One region of the Microbispora sp. GKU 823 genome, then DNA from elsewhere that is predicted to be linked to it. Evidence: riboswitches for the same ligand, from Rfam matches in the RefSeq annotation. Region 1 holds a riboswitch; the other holds the start of a gene.
What was found. Region 1 has a riboswitch for S-adenosylmethionine ahead of B1L11_RS35005 (aminotransferase class V-fold PLP-dependent enzyme). Riboswitches for the same ligand answer to the same signal wherever they lie in the genome.
Positions count from the first base shown of each region.

Region 1 (10,355 bases):
ACGTCGCGGCTGTCATGGGTCTGAGTGTTGCCCGGGTCTCACAGATCGAGCATGGAGAGGTCACATCCCTCGAGGTCATCGCTCGCTATGTGGAGGCGCTCGGGGCCCGCTTGGATCTGGTCGTCGACTTCGGTGATCGGACGCTGCGCTTGCCTGTCAGCGAGAAGTCGACGGATGCCGCTTGATTGGGGGCCTCTCAGGCGAGACCCCCAACCTGACCTTCCGTCGTCAGGCGGCGGCGATCTCGCGTAGCGCTTCGATGAGGCGGTCGACGTGCTCGGTGGTCGTGCCGATGCCGACCGAGGCGCGTACGGCGCTGAACGTGCCGTCCGCGCAGCCGCCGTCCTCACCGCCGCCGAGGAGGTGGCGGACGAACGGGTGGGCGCAGAACTTGCCGTCCCTGACGCCGATGCCCCAGTCGGCCGACAGCGCCTCGGCGACCTCGCGGGCCGTACGGCCGGCGACGGTGAACGACACGATGCCGACACGCGGGTGGTCCTGACCCCACAGCGACAACTCGCGTACGCCGGGGATCGTGGCGAGCCCGGCGCGCAGACGGGCGAGCAGCCGCTCCTCCTCCCGCACCAGCGCGGTCCAGCCGGTCGCGGTCAGCGCGTCGCAGGCGGCGGCGAGCGCGATGGCGCCGAGCACGTTGGGGGTGCCCGCCTCGTGCCGCGTCTCGGGGTCGTCGCTCCACTCGGTGGTCTCGCCCACCGCCTGTACGGCTCCGCCGCCCCGCAGGTACGGATCGGCGTCGGCGAGCCAGTCGGGGCGGCCCACGAGCACCCCGGCGCCGAACGGGGCGTAGAGCTTGTGCCCGGAGAAGGCCACGTAGTCGAGGTCGAGCGCGGAGAGGTTGAGCCCGCGGTGGGGGACGAACTGGGCGGCGTCCACGGCGATCCGCGCGCCGTGCCGGTGGGCGATGTGGGCCAGCCCGGCGATCGGCCACAGCTCGCCCGTCACGTTGGAGGCGGCGGTCACGACGAGCAGGGCCGGGCCCTCGATCGCGGCCAGCGCCTCGTCGGCCGCCCGGATCGCCTCGCCGGGGAAGGCGGGCGGCGCGAGCCGTACGGCGTTCGGCCAGGGCAGCAGCGAGGCGTGGTGCTCGGTCTCGAACACGACGACGGTGGTGCCCTCGGGGAGGCTGCGGGCCAGCAGGTTCATGGCGTCGGTCGTGTTGCGCACGAAGACCAGCGCGTCGCCGGGGCGGGCGCCGACGAAGGCCCGCACGGTGTGCCTGGCCTGCTCATACCTGGCCGTCGTGAGCTGCGAGGCGTAGCCCGCGCCCCGGTGCACGCTGGAGTAGGCCGGCAGCGCCGCCGCGACGGCGGCGTTCACCGGCTCGAGACAGGGCGCGCTCGCCGCGTAGTCGAGGTTCGCGTACGGCACGAGCCTGCCGCCCCTGACGGGCACCTCAAGGTCGGAGCCCACGACAGCCGGCAGACGCACGGGCTCGGAGATGCGGTTGACGGCCTGCTGGACGAAGGTGAGTGCGGACAACGCCAAACCTCCTCGGGGTCGGGGACCCCGGCCATGGCGTTGGAACGGCGGAGCCCGCGCTTGCCCGGCACACCTCGTGCCGGACCCGGTCCTCACCCGGGGCACCCCGCCGCGAGCGCGAGGGTTGCCGGCCAGCAAGCCGGGGCTTGACGCTGGCACTCATGACCTGGACGGCACTATAACCCGATACGGCCCCCCGGCCGCAAGTGCCGTGGATGCGAGCGACTTCAGCCGTTGTCGACCGTGACACCCAGGATGTGGGCGAACATCGGCGCGAGTTCCATCAACTGGACGCCGCTGATGGTCGCGCCGCGCAGCGCGTCGTAGCCGTCGGAGATGCCCAGGGACACGGCGCCGCGCAGGTCGACCCGGGACATGCGCGCCTTGTCGAAGCGCACCCGTTCGAGCGTGGAGCCGGGGAAGGCGACGCCGGTCAGCGTGGCGCCGGCGAAGTCCACGTCGCGCAGCGTGCACTCGACGAACGAGACCTCCCGCAGGTCGGCGCGCGGAGGTTGACCGAGTCGAGCTTGCAGCGGTGGAAGGTCACATGGTTCATCTCGGCGCCGGGCAGCGCCGTGCCGGCCGGGGCGCTCATGATGATCTCGGCGTCCGCCCAGGTGGACTCGGTGAGGTCGCCGCCCACCCAGCGCACGCCGTTCAGCCACACGTCGGAGAACCGGGCGCGCCGATACCGGCCGCCGACGAACGTCACCGAGGTGAACGCGGACTCCATGAACCGGGCGTTGGACGCGTCGGCGTCCTCGAACTCCTGCCCGTCGAACAGGACCGTGTCGTAGTCGCCGCCCTGAGCGAGCCGGCCGTCGAACGGTTCGAGGTGATCGGCGTAGGGCAACTCGCCGAGCTCGCGAGGTTCTCTGCGGTGCTGTTCGCGGCGCTTCGGCATCGCCCCAACCTACGCCATGACGGACCCGTGCGCCCGTACTCCCAGGCGAGGTCTTTCATCCGTATTGTTGTCCATTGTGAAGTTTGATCCCTGGAATGCCGAGTTCATCGCGTACCCCTACGACGCCTATCGTGACCTGCGCGACAACGAGCCGGTCAGCTTCTTCGAGCCGACGGGGCAGTGGCTGATCGCCCGCCACGCGGATGTGAACGCGCTGCTGCGCGACCGGCGCCTCGGCCGGTCCTACCTGCACGTGGCGACGCACGAGGCGTTCGGCCGCGAGCCCGAGCCGGAGTTCCAGGAACCGTTCTGGCGGGTGATCCGGGCCGGGATGCTCGACGTCGAGCCGCCGGTCCACACGCGGCTGCGCCGCCTGGTGTCCAAGGCGTTCACGCCCCGCATGGTCGAGTCGCTGCGTCCCCGCGTACGGAAGATCGCGACCGAGCTGACCGAGGGACTGGTCGAGCGCGGCGGCGGCGACCTGCTGGCCGAGGTGGCCGAGCCGCTGCCGGTCACCGTGATCGCCGAGATGCTGGGCGTGCCCGAGGCCGACCGCCACCTGCTGCGCCCCTGGTCGGCCGACATCTGCGGAATGTATGAGCTGAACCCCTCCCTGGAGGTGCAACACACCGCCGTACGCGCGGCGACGGAGTTCGCCGGCTATCTGCGCGAGCTGGCCAGGGCGCGCAGGGAGCGGCCGGGCGACGACATGATCTCGGCGCTGGCCCAGGTGGTGGACGACGGGGACCGGCTGACCGAGGACGAGCTGATCGGCACCTGCGTGCTGCTGCTCAACGCCGGGCACGAGGCCACGGTCAACGCCACCGGCAGCGGGTGGTGGGCGCTGTTCCGCAACCCGGGTGAGCTGGAGCGGCTGCGCGCCGACCCCGGCCTGATGCCGACGGCGGTCGAGGAACTGCTGCGCTACGACACCCCGGCGCAGATGTTCGAGCGGTGGGTGCTGGAGGACATCGAGGTCGGCGGGGTGACGATCCCCCGGGGTGTGGAGATCGCGCTGCTGTTCGGCTCCGCCAACCGGGATCCCGAGGTCTTCGCCGACCCGGACCGTCTCGACCTCGGCCGGGCGGACAACCCGCACATCTCGTTCGGCGCCGGCATCCACTTCTGCCTCGGCGCGCCGCTCGCCCGGGTCGAGATGGCGGAGTCGTTCGGCGCCCTGCTGCGGCTGGCGCCCAAGCTCGAGCTCGCCGAGGAGCCCACCTGGAAGCCCAGCTACATCATGCGCGGCCTGGAGTCGCTCAAGGTCACCGTCTGACCACCTGGCTGAGCCAGCCGAAGCCGCCGAGACCGGCCGGGTCGATCAGCTCGGCCTCCTGGGAGGCCCGGCCGAGCGCGCGCACGTACCCGGCGGGATCGGCCGACGCCAGCGCGAGCGGCGGCCGGGCGCCGGTGAGCCCCAGGTCGCGCAGCGCCTCCCGCTGCGTGGTGAGCGTGGTCGCCCGCGCCCCGCCCGCTCGCCGGCCGCCGCGCAGGCGTCCAGCGCCACGTGTGCGGTGATGTCGCACGACCGTCCGGTATGGGCGGCACCACCGAGCCCTCGCGATATCCGGCGACCGTGCCGAGCGGGGGCCGCCGCCCGGCCGGATGGGCGTAGTCCACGGCGACCGCCGTGCCCCGCGCAAGCCGGGTGATCAGCGATGCCCACGCCTCGTCGCGGGGGTGGCCGATCTCGGCGCGTTCCCCCGGTGCGCGCAGCGGCCACCAGCGCTCCAGCCAGGCCAGGTCCTCGGGGCCGGGAGCGGGCCCGAGCCGTTCTTCGCCGGTCGAGGTGTCCACGAGCACCAGGCGAGGGCCGTCCGGCGTCATCTCGGCGATGTCGAGCGGCACGTTGTCCAGCCACTCGTTGGCGATCACCAGGCCGGTGACCCCGTACGGCGCCTCCGCCTCCCATGCGACGCGGGGGTCGAGATCGCCGGGCCTGGGGGACAGGTCGACGGCGGTGACCCGCAGCCGCTCCGCGAGGTCCGGCGGCGCGGCGGCCCGCACCCGGGCGGCCAGCAGGCCGTTGCCGCTGCCCATGTCCACGAGATCGACCGGATCGGGCCGGCCGAGGGCGGCGTCGACCCGCAGGAGCAGGCGCAGCACGGCCTCGGCGAAGACCGGAGAGACATGCACCGACGTGCGGAAATGCCGGTCGGGGCGCTCCCGCAGGTAGAAGCCCTCCGCGCCGTAGAGCGCCCGCCGCATGGCCTCCCGCCAGGTGACCTCCACGGCGCTTTAGGTTACCGACACGCCGAGGGCGTAACGAAAAGTAGTCACTTTCGTACTTATGGCTCAACATAGGCCCGTGAGAAACGGGACAAAATCCGACCGTTGGGCCACGCCCGGGCCGGCGGGAGCGCCGCCGCTACGCTGAACCGAGGGGAGGCGTCATGGACACAAGTGACCGCCCGGCGCGGCTCGCCGTGGGAGTGCTCGGCGCGGGACGGGTCGGTTCCGTGCTCGGAGCCGCGCTCATGCTCGCGGGTCATCGGGTGGTGGCGGCCAGCGGCGTGTCCGACGCGTCGGCGCGGCGGGCCGCCGACCGCCTCGGCCTGAAGCTCAGCAGGCCCGACGAGGTGATCGCGCGGTCCGAGCTCGTGCTGCTGACCGTGCCGGACGACGTGCTGCCCGGCCTCGTCTCCGGCCTCGCCGCCACCGGGGCCGACCTCCGCGGCAAGCTGCTCGTGCACGCCAGCGGCGCGTACGGCCTGGGCGTGCTCGACCCCGCGGCCGAGGCCGGGGCGCTGCCGCTCGCGCTGCACCCCGTGATGACGTTCACCGGCAGGAGCGACGACCTGACCCGGCTCAACGGCTGCTCCTTCGGTGTCACCGCGCCCGACCTGCTGCGGCCGGTGGCCGAGGCGCTGGTGATCGAGATGGGCGGCGAGCCCGTGTGGATCGCGACCAGGACCGGCCGCTCTACCACGCCGCCCTGGCCGGCGCCGCGAACCACATGGTGACGCTCGTCGCCGAGTCGCAGGAACTGCTCGCCAAGATCGGCGTGGAGCATCCCGGCCGGATGCTCGGCCCCCTGCTGAGCGCGGCGCTCGACAACGTGCTGCGCCTCGGCATCAGCGGGCTCACCGGGCCCGTGGTCCGCGGCGACGCGGGCACGGTGCGCAAGCACGTCGACGCGCTCATCCTGGCCGCCCCCGAGGCCGCGGACGCGTACGTCGCCCTCGCGAGGCTCACCGCCGACCGGGCGCTCGCGGCGGGCCTGCTCAAGCCCGAGGCGGCCGAACGCCTGCTGGATGCCCTGGGAGGGAACATATGGACCTGACCGTCGCCGCGGACCGCGCCGCCCTCGACAAGGCGAGGGACGCACTCGGCCCCGGAAGGATCGCCCTGGTCCCCACGATGGGGGCGCTCCACGAGGGTCACCGGTCGCTGATGCGGCTGGCGCGCGAGCACGCCGACCACGTGGTGGTGAGCGTGTTCGTCAATCCCCTGCAGTTCGGCCCCAACGAGGACTTCTCCCGCTATCCCCGTACGTTCGACGCCGACCTCCGGGTGTGCGAGGAGGAGGGCGTGGGCGTGGTCTTCGCGCCCTCGGCAGAGGACATGTACCTGCCGGACCGCCAGGTGGAGGTCTCGGCCGGCGGCATGGGCGGGGTGGTCGAGGGCGCCTTCCGGCCCGGCCACTTCGACGGCGTGCTGACCGTGGTGCTCAAGCTGTTCAACCTGGTGCGGCCGGACGTCGCGGTCTTCGGGCAGAAGGACGCCCAGCAACTCGCGCTGATCCGGCGGATGGTGGCCGACCTCGACGTCCCGGTGTCGATCGTCGGCGCCCCGACCGTGCGGGAGCCGGACGGCCTCGCGCTGTCGAGCCGCAACAGGTATCTGTCCGAGGCCGACCGCCGCACCGCGCTCGCGCTGTCGCGGGCGCTGCGGGCGGGCGAGGCGCGGGCCCGGACCGCCGGACCGGCCGGGATCCTCGACGCCGCGCGGGCCGTGCTGGAGGAGGCCGCCCGCTTCGACCCGCCGCTGCTGCTCGACTACCTGATCCTGGCCGACCCCGCGACGTTCGCGCCGGTCGGCGACGACCACCGCGGCGAGGCGATCCTGGCCGTGGCCGCCAAGGTGGGCACCACGCGCCTCATCGACAACGTGGTCCTGACCCTGTAGGGGGCTCAGGCCGCCCCGGCGCGCAGTGTGAACCAGAAGGTGGGGAACGGGTTCGTCCCGGGGGTGACGTCAACCAGCTCCCAGCCGGCGAACCTGGCCCGCAGCTCGTCGGCGGTGACGCCGGAGAACTTGTCGTCGAGCGTTCCTGGGCCGTACCCGAACATCAGCAGCCGTGCACCGGGAGCGGCGCGGCGGGTGAGCCCGGCGGCGTAGGCGTCACGGCGGTGCGGCGGGATGCCGCAGTAGCAGCTCAGGTCGAAGAACAGGTCGTAGGGGCCGGGGGCGTCCAGTTCGTCGAGCCGGGTGGCGTCCCCGTGCAGCAGCCGTACGGCCGCTCCCGCGGCGGCGGCCTTCTCCCGGGCCTGCTCGATCGCGCGGTCGACGAGGTCGACGGCCACGACCTCCCACCCGTGCCGGGCCAGGTATACGGCGTTGGTTCCGGTGCCGCAGCCGAGCTCCAGGGCGCGGCCTGGCGGCAGCGCGTCTCGCCTCTCCCCGTGCCCCTCGACCAGTGCGACCAGCTCGGGCGGCGTCACACCGGTGTCCCAGGGCGGCTTCCCGGCGCGGTAGTACCTCTCCAGTTCCCGGCGTACGGCCTCCTCCTGGTCCCGTTCGGTCTCGTTCGGCTTGTCCATGGCTCCGCTCCATCTCTTTAGAGTCAAACTCTAGTAACGAACTCTAGAGATATACTCGCGCCATGGACACCGTCAAGCGGCCGGACAAACGGGCCGAGCGCTCACGCCGCACCCGGGAGAAGGTCATCCAGGCGGCGCGGGAGCTTTTCGTCGCGCAGGGCTATGGGGCGACGAGCCTGCAGGAGGTCGCCGACCGGGCGGGCGTGGCCGTCCAGACGGTCTACTTCGTCTTCGGCAACAAGCGCACGCTGTTCAAGGACGTCGTCGACACGTCCATCGCCGGCGACACCGAGCCGGTGGCCGTCATGGACCGTGAATGGTTCCGCGCCGCGTGCGCGGAGCCCACGGCGGCCGGCCAGTTGCGCGCGCACGTGCGCGGTACGAGTGAGATCCTCGGCCGGGTCGCCCCGCTCATGCCGATGATCGCGTCCGCCGGGGCCACCGACCCGCAGATCGCCGCGCAATGGCCCGACGGCCCCGATCCGCGCTACGTCGTGCAGCACGCCGCGGCGCAAGCGCTGGCCGGCAAACCCGGCGCCCGCCCGGACGTCTCCGTCGCGATGGCGGCGGACCTGCTGTTCTGCCTGCTCAGCCCGCAGCTGTATCTGCTCTTCGTGCAGGACCGTGGCTGGTCGCAGGACAGGTGGGAGGAATGGGCCTACGCCACTCTGACCGCCCAGCTCTGCACCGACGCCGCAGCGGGCCCCTCGCAGGAGGGGCCGGGGCCCGAGGTGGGGCCGGGGCGTGGTAGGAGGGGGCGGGGCTGCACCATCGCCAGGGGGGCGTTATCGTCATTATGACGAAAGGGGATCCCCTCATGGTGGCGCTCGCACGCAGACTCACCGCCCCCGCACCCGGCTGGACCGTCGAGGCCGACGTGGTCGTGATCGGGTCCGGCATCGCCGGCCTCACCGTGGCGCTGCGCCACGTCGAACTCGACCCCGTGGCGCGGGTGCTCGTGGTCACCAAGGACGTCTTGTCGGCCGGGTCGACCCGGTGGGCCCAGGGCGGCATCGCCGCCGTCCTCGACCCCGAGGACACCCCCGACGAGCACCTGAGGGACACGCTCGTCGCCGGGGTCGGCCTGTGCGACGAGGAGGCCGTACGCGTCCTGGTCACCGAGGGCCCCGACGCGCTGAAGCGGCTGATGAGCCACGGCGCCGAGTTCGACCGCGACACCGACGGCGAGCTCCAGCTCACCCGCGAGGGCGGCCACCACCGCAACCGGATCGTCCACGCGGGCGGCGACGCCACCGGCGCCGAGGTGCAGCGGGCCCTGGCCGAGGCGGTGCTGGCCGAGCCCCGCATCGAGGTCATCGAGCACGCCCTCGCCCTCGACCTCCTCCTCGACGCCGAGGGCCACGCCTGCGGGGTCACGCTCCACGTGATGGGGGAGGGCGCGCGCGACGGCGTCGGCGCCGTACGGGCCGGGGCCGTGGTGCTGGCCAGCGGCGGCATGGGCCAGGTCTACGCGGCCACCACCAACCCCGTCGTGTCCACCGGGGACGGCGTGGCGCTCGCTCTGCGGGCCGGCGCGGTGGTCAGGGACATCGAGTTCGTGCAGTTCCACCCCACGGTCCTGTGGTTGGGGGAGGGTTCGACCGGCCAGCAGCCCCTCGTCTCCGAGGCCGTGCGCGGCGAGGGCGCCGTGCTGATCGACGCGACCGGCGAGCGCTTCATGCAGGGTGTCCACGAGCTGGCCGACCTCGCGCCCCGCGACGTGGTCGCCAAGGCGATCATGCGCCAGATGGCGCGGACCGGCGCCGACCACGTCTACCTCGACGCCACCCACTTCGGCGAGGAGAAGTGGCGCTCCAGGTTCCCCACGATCCTCGCCGTCTGCCGCGAGCACGGCATCGACCCCGTCACCGAGCCCATCCCCGTCGCCCCGGCCGCCCACTACGCGAGCGGCGGCGTGCGCACCGACCTGTACGGCAGGACCAGCGTGCCCGGCCTGTACGCCTGCGGAGAGGTGGCCTGCACGGGCGTGCACGGCGCCAACCGGCTGGCCTCCAACTCCCTGCTGGAGGGGCTCGTCTACGGCGAGCGCATCGCCGCCGACCTGGCCGCGAAGGAGCTCACCCCGCGCGAGCCCGCCCCGGCCGACGAACGGCCCGAGGGCCTGGTGGACCCGCGTACGCGGCCGAGGATCCAGAGCCACATGAGCCGGGGCGCCGGGGTGCTGCGCAGCGACCGGAGTCTCGCGCAGGTCGCCCGCGCGCTGTCCGACGCCCGCTGGACGCCGGTCGCGGTCGAGCCCTGCACCGAGTCGTGGGAGGCCACCAACCTCCTCACGGTGGCCTCCGCACTGGTCGCCGCGGCGGCCGTGCGTGAGGAGACCCGCGGCTCGCACTGGCGGGAGGACCACCCCGACCGCGACGACGCCCACTGGCGGGCGCACATCGACATCGCCCTGACGGCGGAGGGACTGACCTTGACGTACACGCCTCACGAGGAACCGCGGACCGAGCTGGAGAAGGCCGGACTCGACCCGGACGCCGTGCTCGGTCTCGTCCGCGCCGCGCTGGAGGAGGACCTGGCCGGGGGACAGGACGTGACCTCGGTCGCGACCATCCCCGCCGACCAGCGGGCCGTCGCCGACGTGGTGGCCCGCAAGGAGGGCGTGGTCGCGGGTCTGGCCGTGGCCGAGACCGTCTTCCGGCAGGCCGCCGGACAGGTCGAGGTCGAGCGGCACGCCGCGGACGGCGACCGGGTGCGCCCCGGCGACGTGGTGATGACCGTGCGGGGCGCGACCAGGGACCTGCTCACGATGGAGCGCACCGCGCTCAACTTCCTCACCCACCTGTCCGGCATCGCGACCCAGACCCGCCGCTGGGTGGACGCCGTCGAGGGCACCGGCGCCCGCATCCGCGACAGCCGCAAGACCCTGCCGGGGCTGCGCGCCCTGGAGAAGTACGCCGTACGGGCGGGCGGCGGGGTCAACCACCGGATGGGCCTGCACGACGCCGCGCTGATCAAGGACAACCACGTCGTCGCCGCCGGAGGCGTCGCCGAGGCGTTCCGGGCCGTACGGCAGGCCTTCCCCGGCCTGCCGATCGAGGTCGAGGTGGACCGCATCGACCAGATCGAGCCGGTCCTGGCCGAGGGCGCCGACGAGATCCTGCTCGACAACTTCACCGTGGACCAGCTCGCCGAGGCCGTACGGCTGGTGGCCGGGCGGGCCCGGC
Region 1 covers NZ_MWJN01000097.1:9,383-19,737, reverse strand. Annotated here, with positions in the region: gene B1L11_RS35010 (helix-turn-helix domain-containing protein) at 1-185, shown strand, start outside; gene B1L11_RS35005 (aminotransferase class V-fold PLP-dependent enzyme) at 229-1,500, opposite strand; SAM riboswitch class IV at 1,552-1,667, opposite strand; gene B1L11_RS52715 (pentapeptide repeat-containing protein) at 1,728-1,958, opposite strand; gene B1L11_RS52710 (pentapeptide repeat-containing protein) at 1,934-2,404, opposite strand; gene B1L11_RS34995 (cytochrome P450) at 2,481-3,680, shown strand; gene B1L11_RS34990 (SAM-dependent methyltransferase) at 3,638-4,636, opposite strand; partial or broken gene B1L11_RS34985 (Rossmann-like and DUF2520 domain-containing protein) at 4,798-5,687, shown strand; gene panC (pantoate--beta-alanine ligase) at 5,678-6,532, shown strand; gene B1L11_RS34975 (class I SAM-dependent methyltransferase) at 6,538-7,167, opposite strand; gene B1L11_RS34970 (TetR/AcrR family transcriptional regulator) at 7,230-7,967, shown strand; gene B1L11_RS34965 (L-aspartate oxidase) at 7,985-10,355, shown strand, end outside.

Region 2 (10,355 bases), on a different contig from region 1:
TGGGGCCGAGGGTCACCTTCACGGCGTCGGCGAGCTGGTTCATACCGCGCTCGAGACCGCGCCGGGCGTCCTCGTCAAACGCGATCATCTTGGCTGCCATTAGGCTAGACCTCCCAGTAGCAGGGTGTCTTCAACGGACCGAGCCGACGCCCGCGACGGCTTGGACCCGCTATCCCTGCGCGGGCCCCATCGCCCCGATCCCGGTTGTTGTCACTCTCGACCTCAGAGTGCCAAACAAGTATTTAGCACTCTACCCCTGAGAGTGCAAGCGGAAGCCGTTCTGACCAGCTTGGACGGTATGCCCAGACCAGTGCGAAGCGGGAGACACCGAGCGAGCCTACGAGCGAAGCGGGAGACACCGAGCGAAGCGGGAGACACGCGGAAGGCCCGGCACGCGGTGTCCGCGCGCCGGGCCTTCCAAGGTCGATGACGGGATCAGACGGCCCGTACGGCTTCCGCCTGCGGGCCCTTCTGACCCTGCGTGATGTCGAACTCAACCCGCTGACCCTGCTCGAGGGCCTTGTAGCCGTCCATCAGGATTGCCGAGTAATGGACGAACACGTCCTTACCACCGTCTACCGCGATGAAGCCGTAGCCCTTGTCCGCGTTAAACCATTTGACGGTGCCCTGCGCCACTTCCGACTCCTCTTGCTGGGCTGGGGACCACACCCAAGAAGCCCCCGGTTTTGTCGATCGTCCTCGACCATACCCGTGTCAAGGCGTAGGACAACAGAGTCAATCCGCAAACTACTACTTGGCGTTCGCTCAAAGCGGGATCGAAGAATATTCACTTTGCTGTTGAATAGTTGAGAGCTGCACCATTTGCCATGGCACCGCATGACTTCTTCACCGACAGAAGTGCATGTCAGGTGCTCGGCCCCGGCGCGGCGGCTCAGCCTCCGGCGACGGCGGGGATGACCGAAATCTGCACCCCGTCCGGCGTGGCGGTGTCCAGACCGTCGGCGAATCGGACATCCTCTTCCCCGACGTAGACGTTGACAAAACGCCGGATCTTACCCGTCTCATCCAGGATGCGCCCGCCGATGCCGGGGTAGTCCGCGTCCAGCTTCTGCAGGACCTCCCGGAGCGTTCCCCCCTCCCCGCTCACCTCCGCGGCTCCGTTGGTGTACGTCCGGAGAATCGTCGGAATCCGCACGGAAACGCTCATTGTTCGCTCGCTTTCTTACTACCGATGGGCCTTTTGAAACGCTTTCAGTTGGCGAATGCCGCACGGAACGCGTCGAGAGAGGGACGGATGACGGCGGCGGGACGGGCGTGCTCGGACACCGCGTCGAGTGTCTTCAGCCCGTCGCCGGTGTTCAGCACCACGGTCTCGGCGTCGGGGTCGAGACGGCCCTCGCGCACCAGCTTGCGGAGCACGCCGACCGTGACGCCGCCCGCGGTCTCGGCGAAGACGCCCTCGGTCCTGGCCAGCAGGCGGATGGCCTCGACCACTTCCTGGTCGTTCACGTCCTCCACCGCGCCGCCCGTCCGCCGCGCGATGTCGAGCACGTACGGCCCGTCCGCGGGGTTGCCGATCGCCAGGGACTTGGCGATGGTGTCGGGCCGCACCGGCTGCACCACGTCCTGCCCGGCCTTGAACGCCCGGGAGACCGGCGAGCAGCCCTCGGCCTGCGCCCCGAAGATCCGGTAGGGCCGCTCCTCGACCAGCCCCAGCTTGATCAGCTCACGGAAACCCTTGTCGATCTTGGTGAGCTGAGAGCCGGAGGCCACCGGGATGACGATCTGGTCGGGCAGCCGCCAGCCGAGCTGCTCGGCGATCTCGTACGCCAGCGTCTTGGAGCCCTCGGCGTAGAAGGGCCGGAGGTTGACGTTGACGAAGCCCCACTTCTCGCCCAGCTCGTCACCGATGAGCTCGGAGCAGAAGCGGTTGACCTCGTCGTAGTTGCCGTCGATGGCGACCAGGCGGCCACCGTACACGGCGGCCATGGTGACCTTGGCCGGCTCCAGGTCGGAGGGGATGAACACGCAGGAGTCCAGCCCGGCCCGGGCGGCGGCCGCGCTCACCGCGCCGGCGAGGTTGCCGGTGGAGGAGCACGACAGGGTGTGGAAGCCGAAGTTGCGCGCGGCCTCAAGCGCGATCGCGACGACCCGGTCCTTGAAGGAGTGGGTCGGGTTGCCGGAGTCGTCCTTGACGTGAAGCGACCGCAGGCCCAGCTCGGCCGCCAGCCTGTCGGCCTTCACGAGCTTGGTCCAGCCGGGCTGGAGGTTGGGCTTGGCCGCCACGCCGGCGGGAACGGGGAGCAGGGAGCGGTACCGCCAGATGTTCGCCGGGCCGGACTCGATGTCCTCCCGGCGAACCTCGCCGAAGTCGTACGCCACCTCAAGGGGGCCGAAACACTCCGTACAGGCGAAAATCGGACCGAGGTCGTAAAGAGCGCCACATTCGCGACACGAAAGGCCGGTGGCGGGGCCGAACTCGACGGTGTTCGCGGCAGTGTTAGCGGCAGTGCTGGTGTGCGCCATGAAGCGAGGCCTTTCCCTCATCTTCGCTCGCGACCACCTTGGCCGCGAGCCGGAATTGGCACCTGTCCCGGCCGGGCCTCGTGGGCACGAGTTCGACACCGGGGAGGTTGCCGGGGCTTCGCAGGGCCGGTCCCTCCACCCCTCTGGATGAGCATGTTCAGTTGTAGGACCTTCCGAGAAAGGTCTCTAGCACTGTACCCCGGCGTCCCCGGTGTCCGTTCCGACGTCTCACATGGCGAGACGTTTCGTATCAGCCGTACGCCTCGCCGAGTGCGCTCTGCACGTACTTGCGCGCCTGGTGGATACGGGACTTGACCGTTCCGAGGGGGATCTTGAGCTGGTCGGCGACCTCCGCGTAGTCGAGCTGGCAGATGTCGCGCAGCACGAGCGCCTGGGCGAGGTCGGGCCGCTCGGCCTCCAGCGCCTCCATCGCGTCGAGCAGGTCGAGCCGCGACCCGGCGATGACGCTCACCCGCCGGGGATCGGGCCGCTGCTCGGGCAGTTCCTCCGCCTGCTCCGACGAGCGCCGCTTGAGCGAGCGGTAGGTGGTCCTGGCGCAGTTCACGGTCACGATGTGCAGCCAGGTGCTGAACTTGGCCCGCCCCTCGAACCTCGCGATGTTGCGCGCCACGGCGAGCAGCGTGTCCTGCGCGGCCTCCTCGGCGTCCTGCCGATACGGTAGAAGGCGCTCGCAGTGCCGCAACACGTCGGGCTCGATGCGCCGCAGCAGTTCACCGAGCGCGCGGTGGTCCCCCTGGGCAGCCGATCGGGCCAGGTCCTCGGTCGTGTCGTCCAGTGCCATGCCGTATTCAGCCCTCCCGCGATCGGTTGACATCCTATTGACGGAGGTCGGCTTTTATTAATCTTCCGGCATGCGCGCCCGCTCTGATCGAGGGAACCCCAAGATGAGCAGCACCGTTCTGATCGCGTCCAACCGGGGTCCGGTGTCCTTCACGCTGTCGGACGACGGCGGCCTGACCATGCGCAGGGGCGGCGGCGGACTCGTCTCCGGCCTGTCCGAGGTGGTCAAGGACACCGACGTCCTGTGGGTCTGCGCGGCGCTGTCGGACGGTGACCGGGGCGCGGTGCGTCACGCGCCCGGCGGGCGGCTCGACCGGGCGTTCGAGACGGGGCCGATCCGCATGCTGGACATCCCGCCCGCGGTCTTCCACCGGGCCTACAACGCCGTGGCCAACTCGACTCTCTGGTTCGTCAACCACCTGCTTTACAACACGCCCTTCTCCCCCGAGTTCGGCACGCGGTTCCGCCGCGAGTGGGAGTCGTACCGCACGTACAACGGGGCCTTCGCGCTGGCCCTGGCCGAGGAGGCGGCCCACCGGGCGCGCGTCATGGTGCAGGACTACCACCTGACGCTGACCCCGGCGATGCTCCGGGTCGAGCGGCCCGACCTGCGCATCGCCCACTTCTCGCACACGCCCTGGGCGCCGCCCGAATACTTCGCGCTGCTGCCCGAGGACGTCGTGGCCGAGGTGCTGACCGGCATCCTCGGCGCCGACCACGCCGGGTTCCTCACCGCGCGCTGGGCCCGCGCCTTCATGGACTGCTGCGAGACGCTGCTCGGGGCCCGGGCGGACCACGCCGCCCGCACGGTGACGTACGAAGGGCGGACCACCAGGATCGGCGTCCACCCGCTGGGGGTGAACGGCGAGGCGCTGCTCGCCCGGGCGGGCGAGCCGGACGTCGAGTCGCACATGACCGTGATCAGGGACCTCGTGGGCGATCGCAAGCTGATCGTGCGCATCGACCGCACCGAGCTTTCCAAGAACATCGTGCGCGGCCTGCGGGCCTACCAGGAGTTCCTGGCCGCCCATCCCGAGTGGCACGGCCGGGTCGTCCACCTCGCGTTCGCCTATCCCTCGCGGCACGACCTGCCGGAATACCGCGAGTACACGGCGGCCGTGCAGCGCTGCGCCAAGGAGATCGAGGACGAGTACGCGACCGAGGACTGGGACCCGCTGATCCTCAACGTGAACGACGACTACCCGCGCTCGCTGGCCGCCTACCGGCTGGCCGACGTGCTGCTCGTCAACCCGATCAGGGACGGCATGAACCTGGTGGCCAAGGAGGGCCCGATCCTGTCGCCCCGGTGCGCGCTGGTGCTGTCCCGCGAGGCCGGCGCGGCGGCCGAGCTGGGGGCCGACTCCCTGCTCGTCAACCCCTACGACGTGTCCGGCACGGCGGCGGCGCTGCACGAGGCGCTGACGCTGCCGGAGCAGGAGCGGCTCACGCGCGGCCTGCGGCTGCGGGAGGCCGCCACCGCCCTGCCGCCCCAGCGCTGGTTCGAGGACCAGCTCGCCGCGCTGATCTAGACGGGGCGGCTGACCGGCTCTCGTGCCCGGATGATCTGCTGCGCTACCCTTGCCTGGTTTTGGACCGCAACATAAAGGTCACCAGGGACAGCCCCACCTGGTTGATCTATCTCCAGCTCGCCACCTTCGCCACCTACCTGTACGGCATGTCGGCCGCCCTGCCCCTCCTGCGCGCCGAACTCGGCGTGTCCCAGGCCGTCGGCGGGCTGCACGGCACCGGGATGGCGCTCGGCGGCATCGCCGGCGGGCTGGCCCTGCCCACGCTGACCAGGCGGTTCGGGCGCCGCGTCGTCACCTGGGCCGGTTTGGCCGGGATGAACGCCGGGGTGCTCCTCGTCCTGGTCGGGCACGCGCTCCCGTTCACGCTGGCCGGTTTCACGCTCGCCGGCGCCTGCGGTTCGACGGCGCTGTACGTGATGATGGCGGTGCTCAGCGACCACCACGGCCCGGCGGGGGCGGCCGTCATCAGCGAGGCCAACGCGGTCGCCGTCATCGCCGGAATCGCCGCCACCTACGCCTTCAGCGTGGTGGCCGAGTCGCCGGCCAGCTGGCGGCCCGCGCTGTTGGTGCCCGTGGCCTCCACCCTCCTGCTGGCCCTGGTCATGGGCCGGGTCTGGGTGCCGCCGGCGCCCGTTCCGCCGCGGTCGCCGTCGCCGTCCGCGGCCTCCGGCAGAATCCCGTACGGCTGGCGCTTCCACGTCGCCGGAGCGGTCCTGCTGTGCTGCGTGGCCCTCGAGTTCGCCTTCAACCTGTGGGCCGCCGAGTTGCTCTCCCAGCGGACCGGACTGTCCGCTGGCGTGGCGGCGACCGGGCTGAGCGCGATGCTGGCCGGCATGGCCGCGGGCCGGTTCGGCGGCGCCCGGCTGGCCCTGCGCTTCGCGCCGGGGTCGGTGCTGCTGGGCTCGCTCGGGGTGACCCTGGCGGGCTGGGCGCTGTTCTGGGCGGGAACCTCGGCGCCGGTCTGCTACGCCGGGCTCGCGCTCAGCGGGCTCGGCATCTCGGTCCAGTTCCCCATGGGCCTCACGCGCATGATCGAGGTGTCGGGAGGCCGGCCGGACCAGGCGTCGGGCACGGCCTCGATCTGGGCGGGCATGGGCTCGGGCAGCGGGCCGTTCGTGCTCGGCGCGCTGGGCGACGGTTTCGGGACGCACACGGCGTTCCTGCTCGCGCCCGCCCTGATCGCGATGGCCGCGGGCGGAGTGGCCGCGTCCAGGACGCGTTCCTGAACGTCCGGGCCACTCTGAAGGCCGATCAGTTCCAGGTCGCGTTCTTGAGGATCGCGCTCAGCTGCGGGTTGTCCCACTGGTCGAGGACCAGGATCTTCGACGTGGGCAGATACCACTCGCGCTGGTTGTAGTGCAGCTTCACCCGCCACTTCTTGTCGACGCAGGTCGCCGCCCACTTGTGGTAGTCCGCCTTGTGGCCGGGGCCGACCTGCCGCAGCCCCTTCTCCGCGATCTTCCACTCGCCCTTGTACAGCTTGTAGCTCTTGGGACAGATGCTGACGTCGGTCGCGGGATCGAAGCCGTACTTCGGCTTGTACGCCTGGAACGTGCGGAGCCCGATCTTGAGCGCCTTGGGACCCAGCACCCAGAAGCTGTGGCACCCCCAGTCGCGGAAACCGAAGTCCTCGGTGCCGTAGGTGGGGCACGAGCCGGTGATGACGCGCACCCAGTCCTTGTCGTCCTTGGCCACCTTCCACGACGTGGGGATCGTGAGGGTCAGACCGTTCCGCAGGTGGACCTGCTTGGTGCCGCCGCTTTCGCTCGCGAACGCCGCCGCCGGAGCCGTCAGGGTGGCCGCCAGCACGGCCAGGCCGGCCGCCGCGGCCGAGATCGTCTTTCTGAACATGTCCGGCACACTAGGCGCGGTCGCTTGCGGACGACTTGCGGCCCGATAGACAAAAGGTCACCAAATGCGGCGTCAGCTCCAGGTGGCGTTCTTGAGTATCGTGCTCAGGCCCGGGGTCCCCCACTGGTCGATCACCAGGATCTTCGACGTCGGCAGGTACCACTCGCGCTGGTTGTAGTGCGCCTTCACCTTGTAGGAGCTCATGGTCACGCAGGTCCCCGCCCAGTCGCGGTAGTACGCCTTGTGTCCCGGCCCGACCTGCCGCAGCCCCTTCGCGGCGAGCTTGCTCTGGCCCATGTAGAGGTTCTTCTTGACGGGGCAGGGCCCGACGTCGGTGGCCGGGTAGAACGGGCCGTCCGGCGTGTACTTCTGGAACAGCTCGTGGCCGATCTTGATGGCTCCGGGCCCCATGACCCAGAAGCTGTGGCACCCCGAGTCGCGGAAGCCGTACGTGTCCGTGCCCTTGGTGGGGCACGAGCCGGTGATGACCCGCACCCAGTCCTTGCGGCTGTCGTCGACCTTCCAGGACGACGGGATCGTGAGGGTCAGGCCCTTGCGCAGGTGCAGCGGCTTGGTGGCCGCGCTGTCGTTCGCGAACGCCGCCGCCGGAGCCGCCAGGGACGCCGCCAGCACGGCCAGGCCGGCCGCCGCGGCCGAGATCGTCTTCCTCATGCCCCGGACCTTACGCCCGGCCGCTTGCAGACGGCTTGCCGAGACCTGCCACGAGGTCGCCGAGGAAGGCCACGACGCCGTCGGGCCCGTCCACCACCACGTCGGCGCGCTCCGCCAGGGCGGTCACCTCCGTGGACCCGCTGCACACCCGTACGCCGGGGATCCCGGCCGACTCGACCGCGGCGAAGGCGGCGAGGTCCCCCAGGTCGTCGCCGACGAACATGACCGAGCGGGCGTCCCGCTCGGCGAGGAAGGCCGACAGGGCCCGTCCCTTGTCCATTCCGGCAGGCCGCAGCTCCAGCACCATGCGGCCCGGCTCGACCGCCAGCCCGGCCTCCTCGGCCAGCGCCGCGACCGGCCCGCGCAGCGCCTCCAGCGCCCCCGCGGGGTCGGCGCACCGCCGGGTGTGCACGGCGACGGCCCTGTCCTTGTCCTCGATCCACGCGCCGTCGAGGCCCCCCACGAGCTCGGGCAGCCGGGCGCGGACCAGGTCGAGCCCCGGCGGCGGGGGCGGAGCCGTCACCCGGCCGTCCTCCCAGCGTTCCAGCCCGTAGTGGCCGAGGATCACCAGGCCGGGCACGTCGGCGAGGGACGGCCCGCCGGGGACCTCGCCGAGGGTGAGCGCCGTACGCGGCGGGCGGCCGGTGACGATCACGACTGCGCGCACTAGCCGGGCGAGCGCGGCCAGCACGCCGGGCACGCCGGGATGCACCCGGGCGGCGGCGGGGTCGGGCACGATCGGGGGAGAGCGTGCCGTCGTAGTCGAGCCCGATCACGGCGCCGCCCGGATCGGCGACGATCGCGTCGAGTCCTGCGTGCGCGGGCAGGGTCATGGCCTCACTCCGAAGGGGGTCACGTGCGTACGCCTCGACGGCCTCATGCCCCGGGAGCGGGGCTCATGCGTGGAAGGGGAGAAACCAATGGGAATCAGGAGTTCAGTCCGAAGCGGCGGGCCGAGCGGTCGCGCCGCCGGCCGGCTCTCATCCGGCGCAGCCGCTTGACGAGCATGGGGTCGTGCTCGAGCGCCTCGGGCCGGTCGATCAGCTCCCCGAGTAACTGGTAATACCGGGTCGCCGAGATGCCGAAGGCCTCCCTGATCGCCTGTTCCTTGGCGCCCGCGTAACGCCACCACTGGCGCTCGAACGCGAGCATCTCGCGGTCGCGGTCCGAGAGGTCGAGCCCGTCGCCGCCGGCCGGTTCGGTGTCCATCCGCTCCTCCTCGATCGGCTCGCGAGCCCGTCCCATGGTAATGCCAAGCCCGCGAGACGAACCCGGGGTGTTCAGGCCGGGCAGGACGGACGTAATGTCACGTGGTGTGAGCTCTGTAATCACGCTTCTGACCGACTACGGGCTGGAGGACGGGTTCGTCGCCGCGTGCCACGGCGTGATCGCGGGCATCGCTCCGCAGGCTCGGATCATCGACGTGGGTCATCTCGTCCCCGCCGGGGACGTACGGCGCGGCGCGGCCATCCTCGCGCAGACCCTGCCCTACCTGCCGGCCGGCGTCCATCTCGCGGTCGTCGATCCCGCCGTGGGCGTGAACCGGCGCGCGGTCGCCGTGGAGGCGGGGGGACGGGTGTTCCTCGGCCCGGACAACGGCATCCTGTCGTGGGCCGTCCGCGCCGCGGGAGGCGCCGAGGCGGCCTACGACATAACGAACAAGGACCTGTTCCTGGCGAGCGTCTCACCGACCTTCCCGGGACGGGACCTGTACGCCCCGGTGGCCGCCCACCTGTGCGCCGGACGCGCGGTCGCCGACGTGGGGCCGCCGATGCCGGTGGAGCGCCTGGTGACCCTGCCCGCGCCGACCTGCCGGTTGCGCGACGGCGCGGCCGAGGGCGAGGTGCTGTCGGTGGACAGGCACGGCAACGTCCAGTTGTCGATCACCGCCTCCGACCTGGCCGAACTCGGCGTACGGCTCGGCGACACCATCGCCGTGTGGCTCGGGCGCCGCCAGGTCGCCGTGCCGTTCCGGGAGACGTTCACCGCCGTGCCGCCCGGCGACCTGGTGGCGTTCGCCGACTCCGCCGGCCTGGTCGCGATGGCGATCAACGCCGGCGACGCCGCCGACCGCCTGGGTCTGCCCCCGGGCGCGCACGTACGGCTGTCGCCCGGGCGCTGACCCGGCCGGTTGGTTCTACTGGGCGTTCACCACGTCGCGGGCCTCCGCGAAGTGGCAGGCGCTGGGGTGGCCGCTGCCCGGGCGCGCCTCCAGCGCGGGCGTCTGCTCGGCGCAGATGTCCTGCGCCTTCCAGCACCGCGTGCGGAAGTGGCAGCCCGAGGGCGGGTTGGCCGGTGAGGGCGGGTCGCCCTGCAGGATGATCCGCTGGCGGGTCTCCCGGCCCTCGGGGTCGGGCACCGGGACGGCCGACAGCAGCGCCTGGGTGTACGGGTGCGTCGGGCTGTCGTAGATCTCGGCGTCGCTGCCCAGCTCGACGATCTTGCCGAGGTACATCACCGCGACCCGGTCGGAGATGTGGCGGACCACCGACAGGTCGTGCGCGATGAAGATGTAGGCGAGGTCGAACTCGTTCTGCAGCCGCTCCAACAGGTTCATGACCTGGGCCTGGATCGACACGTCGAGCGCGGAGACCGGCTCGTCGCAGATGATGATCTCAGGCTGGAGCGCCAGGCCGCGGGCGATGCCGATGCGCTGGCGCTGGCCGCCGGAGAACTGGTGCGGGTAGCGGTTGATGTGGTCGGGGTTGAGGCCGACCACCTCCAGCAGTTCCTGCACCCGGCGCCGCCGGCCGCCCTTCGGCACGACGTCCGAGTGGATCTCGAACGGCTCCCCCACGATGTCGCCGACGGTCATCCGCGGGTTCAGCGAGGTGTAGGGGTCCTGCATCACCATCTGGATGTTGCGGCGCATCCGCTTGAGCTCGGCGCCCCTGGCCGTGGTGATGTCCCTGCCGTGGACGCGCACGGAGCCCGACGTGGGCCGCTCCAGCGCCATCAGCAGCTTGGCCAGGGTGGACTTGCCACAGCCCGACTCGCCGACGATTCCGAGCGTCT
Region 2 covers NZ_MWJN01000086.1:16,098-26,452, reverse strand. Annotated here, with positions in the region: gene groL (chaperonin GroEL) at 1-100, opposite strand, end outside; gene B1L11_RS33150 (cold-shock protein) at 436-636, opposite strand; gene B1L11_RS33145 (MoaD/ThiS family protein) at 893-1,168, opposite strand; gene thrC (threonine synthase) at 1,213-2,487, opposite strand; SAM riboswitch class I at 2,502-2,641, opposite strand; gene B1L11_RS33135 (RNA polymerase sigma factor) at 2,738-3,289, opposite strand; gene B1L11_RS33130 (trehalose-6-phosphate synthase) at 3,393-4,817, shown strand; gene B1L11_RS33125 (sugar MFS transporter) at 4,877-6,043, shown strand; gene B1L11_RS33120 (hypothetical protein) at 6,069-6,668, opposite strand; gene B1L11_RS33115 (hypothetical protein) at 6,741-7,340, opposite strand; gene otsB (trehalose-phosphatase) at 7,351-8,076, opposite strand; gene B1L11_RS33105 (DUF3263 domain-containing protein) at 8,268-8,549, opposite strand; gene B1L11_RS33100 (S-adenosyl-l-methionine hydroxide adenosyltransferase family protein) at 8,656-9,462, shown strand; gene B1L11_RS33095 (ABC transporter ATP-binding protein) at 9,478-10,355, opposite strand, start outside.
Region 2: it holds a riboswitch for S-adenosylmethionine, as region 1 does, so the genes downstream of both, thrC (threonine synthase) here and B1L11_RS35005 (aminotransferase class V-fold PLP-dependent enzyme) in region 1, are expected to answer to the same signal.